3 regions of the Leptolyngbya sp. FACHB-261 genome follow, and region 3 is predicted to be linked to each of the others. Evidence: predicted binding sites of a transcription regulator. Region 3 holds the regulator's gene; each other region holds the start of a gene.

Region 1 (4,590 bases), on a different contig from region 3:
CCCTCAAAGGCGCGACTCTAATTGTCACCGGCAATGTCGGTTACAGCAGCGCCTTTATGATGCAGCAGGGCCGCTTCATTATCTGTGGCAATGCCGGTCCCAGTTTGGGCGATTCGATTTACGATGGCGAGATTTTTGTGGGCGGTGAGATTGATTCTCTCGGGGCGGATGCACGCCTGGAGCCACTGACTGAAGAAGATTGGCATAGACTCAAAGCTGACCTAAACCCCCTGGGCCTGAGCGCTGAGCAATGCAACTTCAAAAAGATCGTCTGCGCTCAGGAACTCTATCATTTTAAGGCGAAGGATTTTTCCAAATGGAAAGACGCGTACTAAAGACGAGCAGCACGTTCAGCCCAGAGGTGATCGATGCTATTCAGGAGCGAGCAGAATTAGGTCGCTATATTATTCGCGGCTATGGGGCACTGCGCAATGTGCCTCGCCTGGATGATTTGGTATTTTTAACTGCTTCTTTGACTCGCTTCCCCTTAGAAGGCTATCGAGAAAAGTGCAATACCAAAACCTTGTTGGGCACTCGTTGCGCCAAGCGTCCGGTTGAGTTAGATGTCCCGATTACGATTGCCGGGATGAGCTTTGGGGCCCTCTCGCGCAATGCTAAAGTTGCGCTAGGCAGAGCGGCAACTCTTCTAGGCACCTCTACCACAACTGGCGATGGCGGCATGCTGGCGGCTGAGCGCGAGGCCTCATCAAAATTGGTCTATCAATGTTTGCCTTCCCGCTACGGGTTTAACCCCAAAGATCTTAAGCAGGCAGATGCGATTGAGATCGTAATTGGTCAAGGGGCAAAACCGGGCGGCGGTGGCCTTTTGTTGGGGCAAAAAGTCAACAAGGTTGTGGCCGGTATGCGCACCTTGCCGGAGGGCGTGGATCAGCGTTCGCCGTCGCGTCACCCCGACTGGATTGGACCGGATGACTTAAAAATTAAGATCGAAGAGTTGCGCGAAGCCACGGATTGGGAAATCCCGATTTACGTCAAAATGGGCGCGACTCGGGTCAAAGACGATGTGAAGTTAGCGGTCAAATCTGGTGCTGATGTCATCGTGCTAGATGGCATGGAGGGCGGCACTGCTGCTACCCAGAGCATCTTTCAAGAGCACTCCGGCATTCCCACGCTACCGGCCCTAGTCCAGGCGGTCGAGGCGCTGCAAGAAGCTGGCGTTTATGGCCAGGTGCAACTAGTGATTTCTGGCGGCATTCGCTCGGGTCCCGATGTGGCTAAGGCCTTAGCTTTGGGTGCTGACGCGGTCAGCATTGGCACGGCCAGTTTGATTGCTATGGGCTGCAACAAGCCGGTTTACATTGAGGACTACGAAAAACTAGGCACAGAGCCCCACCATTGTCACCATTGCCATACGGGGCTGTGTCCAGTTGGCATTGCCACCCAAGACGAAGATCTGATGGCTCGTCTGCCGGTTGAGGAGGCGACGATTTATGTTGCCAACTATCTGCAATCGCTAGTCATGGAATTGCAGAGTTTGACTCGTTCTTGTGGCAAGTCGGATGTGCACAACCTGGAGCGGGAAGACTTGGTAGCTCTGACGCTCGAAGCCTCGGCAATGGCGAAACTGCCTTTAGCGGGCACAGATTTCGTGATGGGGCAATAAATGTAAATTGTCGTAGCCCTAATGCCGAAATGATGCATTCTGTAGGGGCAGTGTCTTGTGCCTGCCCTGCCAGTTTTATAATTTCAATAGATATAATCGCTACCCATTGGCCCCTCCCAACCGCCCCTTGGCAAGGATAGGTGCCGCAGACAGTGGGGTTTTGATTTAGCTCTCGTTGAGAGAATGGATATAATCCCTAAGCTGTCATAATTCTTTGCTTACATTCGCGTTTCTATGCAAGTCTTTGCTGGTACTAATCTCGCGTCGCTTTTGTAGAAAATCTGGATGGTTTTAGCTAAATTCTGGCACTCAAAATCATTGCGATTCGCCCAAGTTGCTTGCAAGTAGCTTTGGATACAAACTTGCATCAACAAAATTGATTTACTCTGGGCAAAAAGCTATCTGGAGTCGCAGCAGTGGTTAGCAGCTTAACCAAGGGCCAAACGCTATCTGAATCGGCGAAAGAGCTGAAGCTTGATTTCTTCCTGGTATCCTACACCGACCTGTTGGGTGGGACCCGAGCTAAGTTGGTTCCGGCTGCCAAGATTGACTCTGTTGAAACCGATGGCGCTTTTTTCGCACCCTTTGCCTCAAACCTGGGACTTGGACCCGATGCTCACGACATCGCCGCGATTCCTGACCCAAATTCACTGACAGTTCTGCCCTGGCAACCAAATGTCGGTTGGCTTGCCAGTGATGCTTATCTGGATGGTGAACCCTTTGTCGCTTCGCCCCGAGTCATTTTCAAGCAGGTACTCAAGCGTTGCCAAGAGTTGGGCTATAGCTACAAAACTGGGGTAGAAGCTGAGTTTTTCCTGCTGAAAAAGACAGAGCAGGGGTATCAAATTGCCGATTCGCTAGATGTGGCAGTTCGTCCCTGCTACGACCAGATGAACTTGATGCGGCAGTTTGATTTCATCTCAACCATTGTGCGCTACATGGAGCAATTGGGTTGGGAACCCTATCAATGCGACCACGAAGATGCCAATGGCCAATTTGAGCTGAATTGGACCTATAGCGATGCGCTGACCACTGCTGACCGCCATGTGTTTTTCAAGTACATGGTGAAGACCCTGGCCGAGCAACGGGGCCTAGTGGCAACCTTCATGCCCAAGCCGTTTAGCAATCTCACGGGCAATGGTGGTCACATCCATATGAGCCTCTGGAACGATGGCGCTAATGCCTTTGGCGATGCTGCCGATGAGCTGGGACTATCGCTATTGGGCTATGAGTTCCTGGGCGGCATCCTGGCCCACGGGCAGGGCTTGTCTGCTCTGTGCAGCCCTACTGTCACCTCCTACAAGCGATTGGGGGCCACGATGACCACCTCCGGTAGCACTTGGAGTCCCCGCTACATTTCCTACGGCGGCAACAATCGTACGCACATGGTGCGCATTCCTGAAGGTGGGCGCTTTGAGTGTCGTCTGGTCGATGGGGCGGTCAATCTCTATCTAGCTCAGGCCGGTCTGCTAGCCGCTGGTTTAGATGGCTTGGCTCAGCACCTCCAGCCCGGTAAACGCCTAGACGAAAACATGTTTACCCGTGGCTCCGAATTTCCCGATCTGCCAACCTTGCCCAATAGCTTGATCGAGGCCTTGAACTTCCTGGAGCAGGACGCGTTGCTGATGGCAACCTTGGGTGAATTGGGTGCCAGAACTTTCTTGGACTTCAAGCATCAAGAATGGAATGCTTACAATGCGATGGTCAGCCCCTGGGAGATGGAGCAGTACATTAACTGCTGATCCTGTTGCGGCTATGCCATCGCTGTGTGGAAGGTTAGTCCACCTAACCGACAACAGCTCAAAAGACCTCGTTCAAGAGATTCTCTATGACGATTGCCCGTGAGTTGCCCCAAACGATCAGTGCATCTATCTCGATTCAGCACCCGCTCGATCCGCTAACGCCCGAGGAAATTACGGCGGCAGTTAGCGTGGTCCGCAAGGCCAAATCCTTAAGCGACCGCGTGCGTTTCGCGACCGTCACCCTGCAAGAACCGGACAAGAGCCTTGTGCTCAATTTCCAAGCGGGTGACTCGATTGAGCGCGAGGCTTTTCTGGTCATTCTGGATAACACTACCGGGTCAACTTATGAGGCAATCGTCTCCCTGAGCACTAGCGCTGTCGTTAGCTGGGAGGTCATCCCGAATGTACAGCCCTCGATTCTGTTGGATGAATTCATCGAGTGTGAGCAAGCGGTCAAAGCCAGCCCCGAGTTTCAAGCGGCACTAGCCAAACGGGGGATCACTGACCCAGATTTGGTCATGGTCGATCCCTGGTCAGCGGGCAATTTTGGCATGACCGACGAGCAGGGACAGCGCTTGTCACGGGCCTTGTGTTGGGTGCGCTCTAGCCCTACTGATAATGGCTATGCGCGACCGATTGAAGGTGTGATTCCGGTAGTGGATCTGAACACCATGACCGTGCTCCGGGTCGAAGATTACGGCGTGGTGCAATTGCCACCGGAAGCTGGTAACTACACCACCGAGTTTGTGCAGGATTTGCGCCCCGATCTCAAACCGCTAGAGATTGTGCAGCCCCAAGGCCCCAGTTTTGAGATCGATGGGTATCAAGTTCGCTGGCAGAAGTGGCAATTTCGCATTGGCTTTACGCCGCGCGAAGGGCTGGTGCTTTACACGCTTGGCTATGAAGATCAGGGGCGTTTGCGACCGATTTTGTATCGAGCTTCCCTGGCTGAAATGGTAGTGCCCTATGGCGATCCCAGGCCGCACCACTTCCGTAAGAACGCCTTTGATGTCGGTGAATACGGAGTGGGTACGCTGGCTAACTCGCTCACCTTAGGTTGCGATTGCCTGGGCGAGATTCGCTACTTTGATGCGTTCATGACCGATAGTCGCGGTCAGGCCGTCACAATTAAAAATGCCGTTTGTCTGCACGAAGAAGACTATGGCATTCTCTGGAAACACATGGACTGGCGCACCAATCAAACCGAAGTGCGTCGCTCCCGCC
Region 2 (4,590 bases), on a different contig from region 3:
CAGAACGAGTTTGAGCGGTCTGAATACCAATACCAGTGCGGGTCATTATCAAGTCATTACGAGAGGCAGACCAAGGCCATACCGCTCAGCGTTGAGCTAGGCGGGTGATTGGCTGGTTTAACTGGTTTCAATCTTACCGGCTTGATTTTAACGGATACCCTCCCCTGGATTTAGCGTTTTATTGGTGGCTTGAGGCCCAAATACCCAGCTGAGAGACCTAAAGCCGAGGGCATAATTAGAAGCACCAGAAGATTAGATGGCACTGAGTGCAGAATGTAGCGGATAATGGTTGGCGTTTTTGCACCGCTTAATCCTCGGATCTCGACCTATGGATCTCTCGCGCATTAGTCCCCAACCAAAACCTGGTCTCGTCAACATCCTGATTGAGATTCCCGCAGGTAGCAAAAATAAATACGAGTTCGACAAAGACTTGCAAGCCTTTGCCCTAGACCGGGTGCTCTACTCATCGGTTCAATATCCTTGTGATTACGGCTTTATCCCCAACACTCTGGGCGATGACGGCGATCCACTCGATGCGTTAGTCCTTATTGATCAGCCCACCTTTCCCGGCTGCGTGATTCTGGCCCGCCCTATCGGCATGCTGGAAATGATTGATGGCGGCGAAGGCGATGAGAAGCTTCTCTGTGTGCCTGCCAAAGACCCCCGCTATGCAGAGGTCCAAGGCATCACAGACATCGCCCCTCATCGGCTCGAAGAAATTTCTGAGTTCTTCAAAACCTATAAGAACTTAGAGAAGAAGGTGACCGAAATCAAAGGCTGGCAGGGGCTAGCCAAGGTGCAGCCTCTGATCGATAAGTGCATCGCTGCTGCTAAACACTAGAGCATCAAACGCTCATTGCTAACATGCGTTGAATGGGTCGCAGTGCTGCGACCCGAGTTGTCTCAGGCATGGTGATTTCTGGGGCTCGATTCTTCATTGCCCAATAAAGTTTTTCTAGGGTATTTAACCGCATGTGCGGACACTCATTGCAAGCGCAGTTACTCAACGGAGGAGCAGGAATAAACTGCTTCTGGGGGGCTTGCTTCTGCATCTGATGAATAATGCCCGGCTCCGTAGCCACAATAAAAGTCTGACTGGTACTTGATTGAGCGTACTTCAGCAGCGCCGTCGTGGAACCAATATATTGCGCATGACGCAAGAGAATTGGTTCGCATTCCGGATGGGCGATCACTTCGGCCTGGGGATAAGCTGTCTTGAGCTGAAGCAACTTCCTCTCTGAGAAGGTTTCATGCACAATACAAGCGCCTTGCCAAAGCACCAGCTCGCGCCCTGTCTGCTGCATGACATAGCGGCCTAAATTGCGATCTGGCGCAAAAATAATCGGTTGAGTCTCGGGAATTTGACGCACAATTTGAACGGCATTTGCACTAGTGCAAATGATGTCGCTCATTGCCTTAATCTCAGCAGTGCAATTGATATACGACACCACTAGATGATTGGGATGAGCCGCCTTAAAAGCAGCAAACGCTTCTGGAGGACAGCTATCAGCGAGCGAACAACCTGCGGCCAAGTCCGGCAGCAAAACCAACTTGTCTGGATTCAGAATTTTGGCCGTTTCAGCCATAAAGTGAACCCCTGCGAACACAATTACCTCTGCATTAGTGCTTGCTGCCTGTTGGGAAAGCCCCAAAGAATCACCGAGATAATCAGCAACATCTTGAATATCAGGATCCTGGTAATAGTGAGCCAGAATCACAGCATTCAATTCGCGCTTTAAAGACTGAATAGCAGCAAACAAATCATCCGGTAGCTCGGCCATGCTTGGCGAGCCCGGTTGGCGGCGTGCAGTTGTAAACACAGGCAGGAATTACCCCGGCTTCAGGTGATGTGAGCTAATTATAGTTGAATTTACCAAAAATAGCATCCTGAAGTGACCCTAGTGACCTTTGGGGTTGTTAAGAGCCCTGAAAATCGTAATCTTTTCTCCCTGATCTAGGCCCCAGGCCAGATCGTAAATTTTAGATATAGATACCAAAAACCGAATCCATGATTCAGCGAGGGGAACTGCTATGTATACCCTTATTCGTACCCCTGACTACGAGCTCTATCTATGTGAACGTGACGAGACCGGCTCACTCAACATCTGGAATGCAGCCGGAGAAAACCTGGCTCAATGTCCACAGGAACCTCAGTCCTACGTTGTCATTCAGGCTATTGCCCATGAGTTTCGACGCATTGAGGGCCGACGACAGCGTCGGCGTTGGTTAGGAGTCTTAGCTGTAGTCAGCGTGGCTATCGGCTTTGTCACTGTCACTGGGGCGCTCGCACGCTCTCCAGTCCCAGAAACCAACTCCTATGTTGAGTCCATCGAATTGAGCGATTGGCTCAGCACTCTTCAGTAGAAGACCTTGAGTAAACACAAGTAACAGCTCACTGTTTAGAGAGGCAAACTTAGCGGTCTCCCTGATTTAGCCGTCGATTCCATTCCTCGTCGATTTTGCGGCTATTCGCTGACTCTTGGTCTAGCAAGTCTTGCTCAGTGGTGTAGGCCAGGTCCTCTTCACTGATCACCTGTTCAGCTGCAAATTGCTGAGCATAAGTGAGCTTGCGGGTGATTTCAGGGCTGCTTTGCCTTAATTTCGCGGCCTGCTGCTGCCGTTTAGCGTTACGAGCTTCAACCTTGGCATTACGGCCCCGGAGCCAGAGATAGCGCACTAGGGGGATTACCAGAAAACCAATACCGTAGGCTAGCAAGATGCCATAAATACCACTGGCAAACCCAACTAATCCACCCAGTTCTGCTGCTCCGCTCCTGAGTAAACCGCCCAGGATCAAGACCGCAACCACGTTTACGCCGCCTAAAATTCCAGCCAAGGTCAGTTGGCCAGAGGTGGCCTCACTAAACTTCCAGCGGAGCTCCCTCAGGAACTCTGGAATCTGCATGCCTCGACTGCGGAAAGCGGTTGCCTGAAGTTCAGGAAAACGGTACACCAAGTCACCCTCTGGGCTAACCTCTGGCTGCCCGTTGAATCGAGTCAGCACCGGCAGCATATAGTCCTCATACTCATTGCGAAAGCCACTGCCTAGATCGTCTAGGTAGGGAGCAACCTGTTCAGCAATTGCTACACCTCGGTTTCGCCGAATCAGACTGCCGATCGTTTGCCAACGTCGCTCTTCCAAGTTGGCATTGGGGTTACCATCCCCAAATAGGAAAGAGAACACTGCTTCTAGAAAATTCATCTGAGGCTTCTGCTCAGAACCACGGCGCTGGGTATAGGGTCGCTCGTCGTAGTAATTCGGGCTGAAAAACCAGAACAGATCCGGCCAGTAGAAAAGACCTGGCATATAGAACATGCCACCGCCATCGCGGTCATTGCTGTTGCCATTGTCATCGCTGCTGCGCATGGCAGTCATGATGATAAAAATGGCAACAATCACCAGCACAATTGAGGTGACCAGAACTACACCAAACGAGATGCGAAGCAAGTAGAACAGAATTTTCCAGATCTTCTGCCACTGCTCTTGAAGCTGGAGCCGGAAATACTTGCTGCGCAGAACGTCTCGAAAGTTATTGGGATAGACATAAGCAATCTCTCCCGACTCTGCAACTTGCAAATGTCCACCAGCGCTCTGAGCTAGCGTGAGCAGTTCTCGCTGCGCCAGTTTCACATCCAAGCCAGCACGAGCGGCAACGTCGCCAACCGTAACGCGATAATTTAGCTTCTCAACCGCCTGCATGACGGCGGGATTGGGAGTAGCCTGGGAAAGAGCCATAGGACGCGCATACTCAGGTCTTTAGCTCTATTCTAAGGGGCTTACCCTTGGTCTATCAGAGCTGAAATCAGGCACCGGGTAGATGCAGTACCATGATCAGCAGCGAGATTTTCTCTAGCCGGAATATGCCGAGATCCCAGCGCAACGACAACTTCATTGACCGCTCCTTCACGGTCATGGCGGATATGATCCTCAAGATCATGCCCGGTAGTAAGAGGGAGAAGGAAGCCTTCGCTTACTACCGCGACGGCATGTCTGCCCAAGCTGACGGAGAGTACGCCGAGGCTCTCGAGAACTATCAGGAAGCACTCACCCTCGAAGACGATCCATACGATCGCAGCTACATTCTCTACAACATTGGCCTAATCCACGCCAGTAATGGCGAACATGACCGGGCACTGGGGTACTACCATGAAGCCCTAGAACTAAACCCACGGCTGCCCCAGGCGCTTAACAACATTGCAGTGATCTATCACTACAAGGGGGAGCGACTGAAGGAATCTGGCAAATCTGAGGAAGCCGAGGAAGCCGACGAATACTTTGACCAAGCTGCCGAGTTCTGGAAGCGGGCGATCCGAATTGCCCCCAACAATTACATTGAGGCTCAGAACTGGTTGAAAACCACAGGGCGCTCAAAGATGGACGTGTTCTTCTAAAAAGATTAGGAGTCTCAATTTTTCATGCTTGATCGTGATCAAGTCCGCCATGTTGCGCGGCTAGCTCGCCTAGAACTAACACCGGATGAGGAGGAGCGCTTCACGAGTCAGCTGGTAGGCATTCTGGGCTATGTAGAGCAGCTGAGTGAATTAGATACCGCCAGCGTGCAGCCTACTACGCGAGCGATTGACGAGCGC
Region 3 (4,590 bases):
CACCCGTTGAGACGTCCTCAACCTCGCAGGAGCCAACCGCACAGTTCGAAGCCACGTTCACACCGGACGGCAAGCTGAGTGTAGAACCCTACACGGAACCGGCTACAAGCGAAAGCGAGACTGCGACACCAGCAGCCTCGCCTTGACATAAATGAAAGCTCAAGTAACCTCCCTAGTCCAAACAGGGCTACGGAGGTTACTTATTTAGGCTCGATTGGATCTTAAATACCCCTGCCTTATACCTGCTTATGGCTAGGCTAAAGGCAACTAGACAGGCTAGTCCAGGGTTGCAGACGATTGCAGGTGGGCTTCTAAGAACCACAGGCGCATATCAACGGCGCGCGAGATCTCGGTGTAGAGATCAGCGGTGTCCTTGTCTCCTAGAGAATCAGAGTCGTCAATAGCCGTACGGATGCGGCTGCTGTACTGGCCGTAGCGCTCGACGAGGGCTTCGACGTGCTCTCTGCCTTCAACAGCTCCCAGGGGATACTCCGGTAAGGCAGAGGCCTCTGCGGCCATGCGCGCCGTTCCTTGGGCAATGCCACCGAGCGTTGTCGCTCGTTCAGCCAATAAATCCACGAAGCCCAGCACTTCCGTCGCTAGCTCATCAAACAGCAGATGCAGCTGGTAGAAGTTCATGCCCTTGACGTTCCAGTGAGCTTGCTTCACTTGGGTGTAAAGGTCGAGCGTGTCGGCCAGGTGCTGGTTCAACATGCCGATTAGCTGCGTGCGCTTCTCAGCAGGGATGTTGATGCGGCTCTGATACTGTGCGGTCTTTGCCGTCTTGGTCTGACTGACTGCCATCTTTAACTCTCCTGTCGCAGAGATACTAAAACGAACTCATTACGACTACGCTTAGTCTAGCAAGAAATGCCCTACTCTGTCAAAGGCGCAGTTGTCAAGCGTGCTTAAACCACGTCTGTAGGCGGAGTGAGATTAAGCTCCCATGATCTCGTAGCCACCGTCTACATAGATGATTTGGCCGGTGATGCCACTCGACAAGTCACTACACAAGAAGGCAGCCGTATTGCCCACTTCCAAGGGGGTAACCGAACGGCGGAGAGGCGCTACTTCTTCAACATGGTGGATCATGTCCAGGATGCCGCCAATTGCTGAGGATGCCAGTGTTCGAATCGGACCGGCAGAGATGGCATTCACGCGAATGTTTTGGGGGCCCAGCTCGGCAGCTAGATAGCGAGTGTTGCACTCAAGAGCGGCTTTAGCAGTGCCAGCTAGGTTATAGCCTGGGATCACCCGTACCCCGCCGAGGTAGCTGAGCGTTACTACGCTGCCTCCTTGAGTCATCAGGTGCTTTGTAGCTCCGCACAGTTGGACCAGTGAGTAGGCGCTGATATCAAGGGCTTGATTAAAGCCAGCGCGGGAGATGTCGCTGAAATTGCAAGTGAGGTCTTCTTTATTCACGAAAGCAAGGCAATGGATCAAGATATCCAGGCGACCCCACTTTTCCTGAATAGCAGCGACCATCTCCTCGATCTGCGCATCATTCTGGACATTGCAAGGCAGAAGCAAATCTGGGGCTAGTGGCTCGACCAACTCGGCAACCTTAGCGCGATAGCGATCTCGCTCATCGGGCAGGTAGGTGATAGCGAGGTTGGCTCCAGCCTTGTGCAAGGACTGGGCAATACCCCAGGCAATAGAACGATTGTTGGCAATGCCAGTGACCAGCGCATTTTTTCCGGTCAGGTCAAGCATGGATCTCTCCAGATCGGGTGGCGGCGTGACGAGATCTTACGATACAGCAGCCCTGCCTCTCTCCCGCTCCAGAATCCAGTCTCGTATCACCGCTCAGCAAAACTAAAGTCTGTTGTGATACCGTTTGGTCAAAATTGGTTACCTGTAATACAAACCGCAAGCCTTGAGTAGGTTTAAGTGATGAAAACTTAGTCAGGGCGTTCAGCAAGCCTTGAGATCATCCAGACCGGGAGGGATAGAGGTGGGGAAGGAACGATGGTTGTGACCCAAGATCGGCCTCTAGCGGCGGTTTTCCGCCAGATGAACAATGGTCTATTTCCGCCGATGGTGGAAACCTTCGAGCGGGGTAAGACAATCTTTTTCCCGGGTGACCCAGCGGAGCGAGTTTACTTTCTGCTCAAGGGAGCGGTCAAGCTTTCGCGGGTCTATGAAGCAGGTGAAGAAATCACCGTCGCCTTGCTACGCGAAAACAGTGTCTTCGGCGTGCTGTCTCTGATTACGGGCAACCGCTCTGACCGCTTCTATCACTCTGTGGCCTTCACCCCGGTGGAACTGGTTTCAGTGCCGATTGAGCAGGTGGAGAAAGCGCTCAAGGAAGACCCAGAACTCTCAATGGTGTTGCTGCGTGGCCTCTCCTCGCGCATTTTGCAAACCGAGATGATGATTGAGACCCTGGCCCACCGCGATATGGGCTCTCGTCTGGTGAGCTTCTTGCTGATCCTCTGCCGTGACTTTGGTGTGCCGGGCGCAGAGGGCGTCACCGTGGATCTGAAGCTCTCGCACCAAGCCATTGCTGAGGCTATTGGCTCTACGCGAGTTACCGTCACTCGGCTGCTGGGCGACTTGCGTAAGCAAAAGATGATCTCAATTCATAAGAAAAAGATCACGGTCCATAATCCAGTGCTGCTGGGCCGCCGTTTCACCTAATTTTTCAGGATCTCTAGAGGCGCAGCCTTCAGCTAGACTGCACCCATGACTTCAACTTTCATGCCCGATTTGTCCGCCCTGCTCCCCATCGCCCGCAACGCTGCTTGGGGCGCAGCCGATATTCTGCTGGAGCACTACAACGGCCACAGCGATTTGCAGGTAGACGAGAAGAAGGACGGCCCTGTTACGGCTGCAGATCTAGCCGTGAATCGTCATCTTCTGTCTACGCTTCAAACTGCCTTGGGCAATGAGCATTTTGCCTACCTCAGCGAGGAGACAGCTGACGTACCCAGCCGTTTTGAGAAACAGTGGGTTTGGATCATTGATCCGCTGGATGGCACTCGCGACTTTATTGACCGCACTGGCGAGTTTGCCGTTCATATTGCGCTGGTGCATCAAGGCCGTCCGGTATTGGCTGTCGTCGCTTATCCGATGGTGCAGAAGCTCTACACCGCTGTGCAAGGCCAGGGCAGTCAGGTAGAAACTCGGGATGGCACTGCTCATGCCTTGCAGGTGTCTGACCGGCAGCAGCCTGAGCAAATGCGTTTGATTGTGAGCCGCAGCCACCGGGACGGCAAGCTAGACCGCTTACTGGCCAAACTTCCAAAGGCGGACCAGCGGGCTGTTGGCAGCATTGGCTGTAAGTTCGCTTCGATCACAGAGCAGGAGACCGACTTCTACGTAGCCCTCTCTGGCAAAAGCGCACCCAAGGATTGGGATCTAGCTGCACCTGAACTAATTTTGACGGAAGCAGGTGGTCAGGTTAGCCGCTTTGACGGCAGCCTGCTGGAGTACAACCGCGCTGATGTGAGCCAATGGGGCGGCATCCTGGCCAGCAATGGCCATGCCCATAACAAGCTTTGTGCATTGGCAGAAGCAGCACTTGCAGAGGTGACATGAGAATGGCTGAGGGGTAACTTGGCTTAAGCTATACCAAGGCTTAGGCCAGCGGCTCCCCTCAATCTTCCAGGGATTTTCGTGTTGAACCTCGTTCAGCACCTCTAGGCTGCTTACCTGACATCAGAGGCTCTGTGAAGCTGAAGTGAGGCATCAGCCAACTTTCTTTTTGGCTGATGAAGACTCTGAGGAGAGTCCATTTCGAGTGTTTCAGTAAAAATACTAGTCACTTATTATCAGGCTGTGCAGCCAAAACTTCTGACGCTTTTTGCATCTACCCGTTGAATATGAGCATCTGCAACTATGGATATCATTGCTCAGTCTAGGGCAGATGGATTGCAGTATTAAGCAAGGAGTTGCATAAGCCAATGTAGAACGTTAAAGATACTCCTAGCCAGATTGCTAATCAGCTAGATGAGTTTCCTGATAACGCTCTAAAGGATTGTATATAGCTGGTGGACTTCTAGTTTCCACTTGCCTAGAGTTCAGTCGCACCCTAGCTGTTCTAGCTGAGGAGTACCTTGATGCATCTATTGCCAAAACTTGCCTGCAAAAACTATCTCGGCTTGGTTCAGCTACCCGCCGCTCTATTGTAAATACTTCTCGGGGTAGATGGCAATCTTCCTCTAGGTTCTGACTTTCACCGGCTACAGGCTTAGGTTGCTATCTCATTCATTGCAGACTTGCTTAGACAGACGCCGGGAGCGAACTGAGCAGGTTTAGCTTAGCAGTAGGCTGCTGTTGGACATTTGGCAAGATGTTCACTGTGTCTACTAAGCACTGTTACTCAGTTTTTTTGTAAGAATGCTTTCCGTCGCGCTTATTGCGCCTCCCTTTTTCAGGTTATTCGTCTGTATCTTTGATATTTCTAGATAAATTTAGAGCCTTAAGGCCTAAAAATTTAGGTCTTGACCTTAGCATCGGCATCCGTAAGTATTTGAGTTCAAAATAGGTCTGCTGATTATAGGGCGACGTCATTTGCTAGGAAACTCCCTCTCAATATTGATCAACCGGTTAGTACAAAGCCTCACCACCTTTGCATTAGTTGCAGCT

What was found. The regulator NtcA, encoded in region 3, controls nitrogen genes in cyanobacteria. The targets are predictions, from matches to a motif close to TTTGTANNNNNNNNTACAAA.
Region 1: the regulator NtcA is predicted to act here: its motif matches at 1,966-1,985, upstream of glnT (type III glutamate--ammonia ligase).
Region 2: the regulator NtcA is predicted to act here: its motif matches at 1,978-1,997, upstream of nadA (quinolinate synthase NadA).

Annotation. Positions count from the first base shown of each region.
Region 1 is NZ_JACJPL010000026.1:225,253-229,842, forward strand. It holds gene H6F94_RS17095 (GltB/FmdC/FwdC-like GXGXG domain-containing protein) at 1-335, shown strand, start outside; gene H6F94_RS17100 (FMN-binding glutamate synthase family protein) at 317-1,624, shown strand; gene glnT (type III glutamate--ammonia ligase) at 2,041-3,366, shown strand; gene H6F94_RS17110 (primary-amine oxidase) at 3,453-4,590, shown strand, end outside.
Region 2 is NZ_JACJPL010000031.1:855,119-859,708, forward strand. It holds gene H6F94_RS29045 (cob(I)yrinic acid a,c-diamide adenosyltransferase) at 1-46, opposite strand, end outside; gene H6F94_RS29050 (inorganic diphosphatase) at 329-841, shown strand; gene nadA (quinolinate synthase NadA) at 846-1,820, opposite strand; gene H6F94_RS29060 (hypothetical protein) at 2,032-2,364, shown strand; gene H6F94_RS29065 (hypothetical protein) at 2,414-3,736, opposite strand; gene H6F94_RS29070 (photosystem I assembly protein Ycf3) at 3,862-4,392, shown strand; gene gatC (Asp-tRNA(Asn)/Glu-tRNA(Gln) amidotransferase subunit GatC) at 4,417-4,590, shown strand, end outside.
Region 3 is NZ_JACJPL010000001.1:447,254-451,843, forward strand. It holds gene H6F94_RS02035 (DUF4335 domain-containing protein) at 1-146, shown strand, start outside; gene dps (DNA starvation/stationary phase protection protein Dps) at 277-804, opposite strand; gene fabI (enoyl-ACP reductase FabI) at 937-1,713, opposite strand; gene ntcA (global nitrogen regulator NtcA) at 1,969-2,640, shown strand; gene H6F94_RS02055 (3'(2'),5'-bisphosphate nucleotidase CysQ family protein) at 2,686-3,540, shown strand; gene H6F94_RS02060 (oligosaccharide flippase family protein) at 4,516-4,590, shown strand, end outside.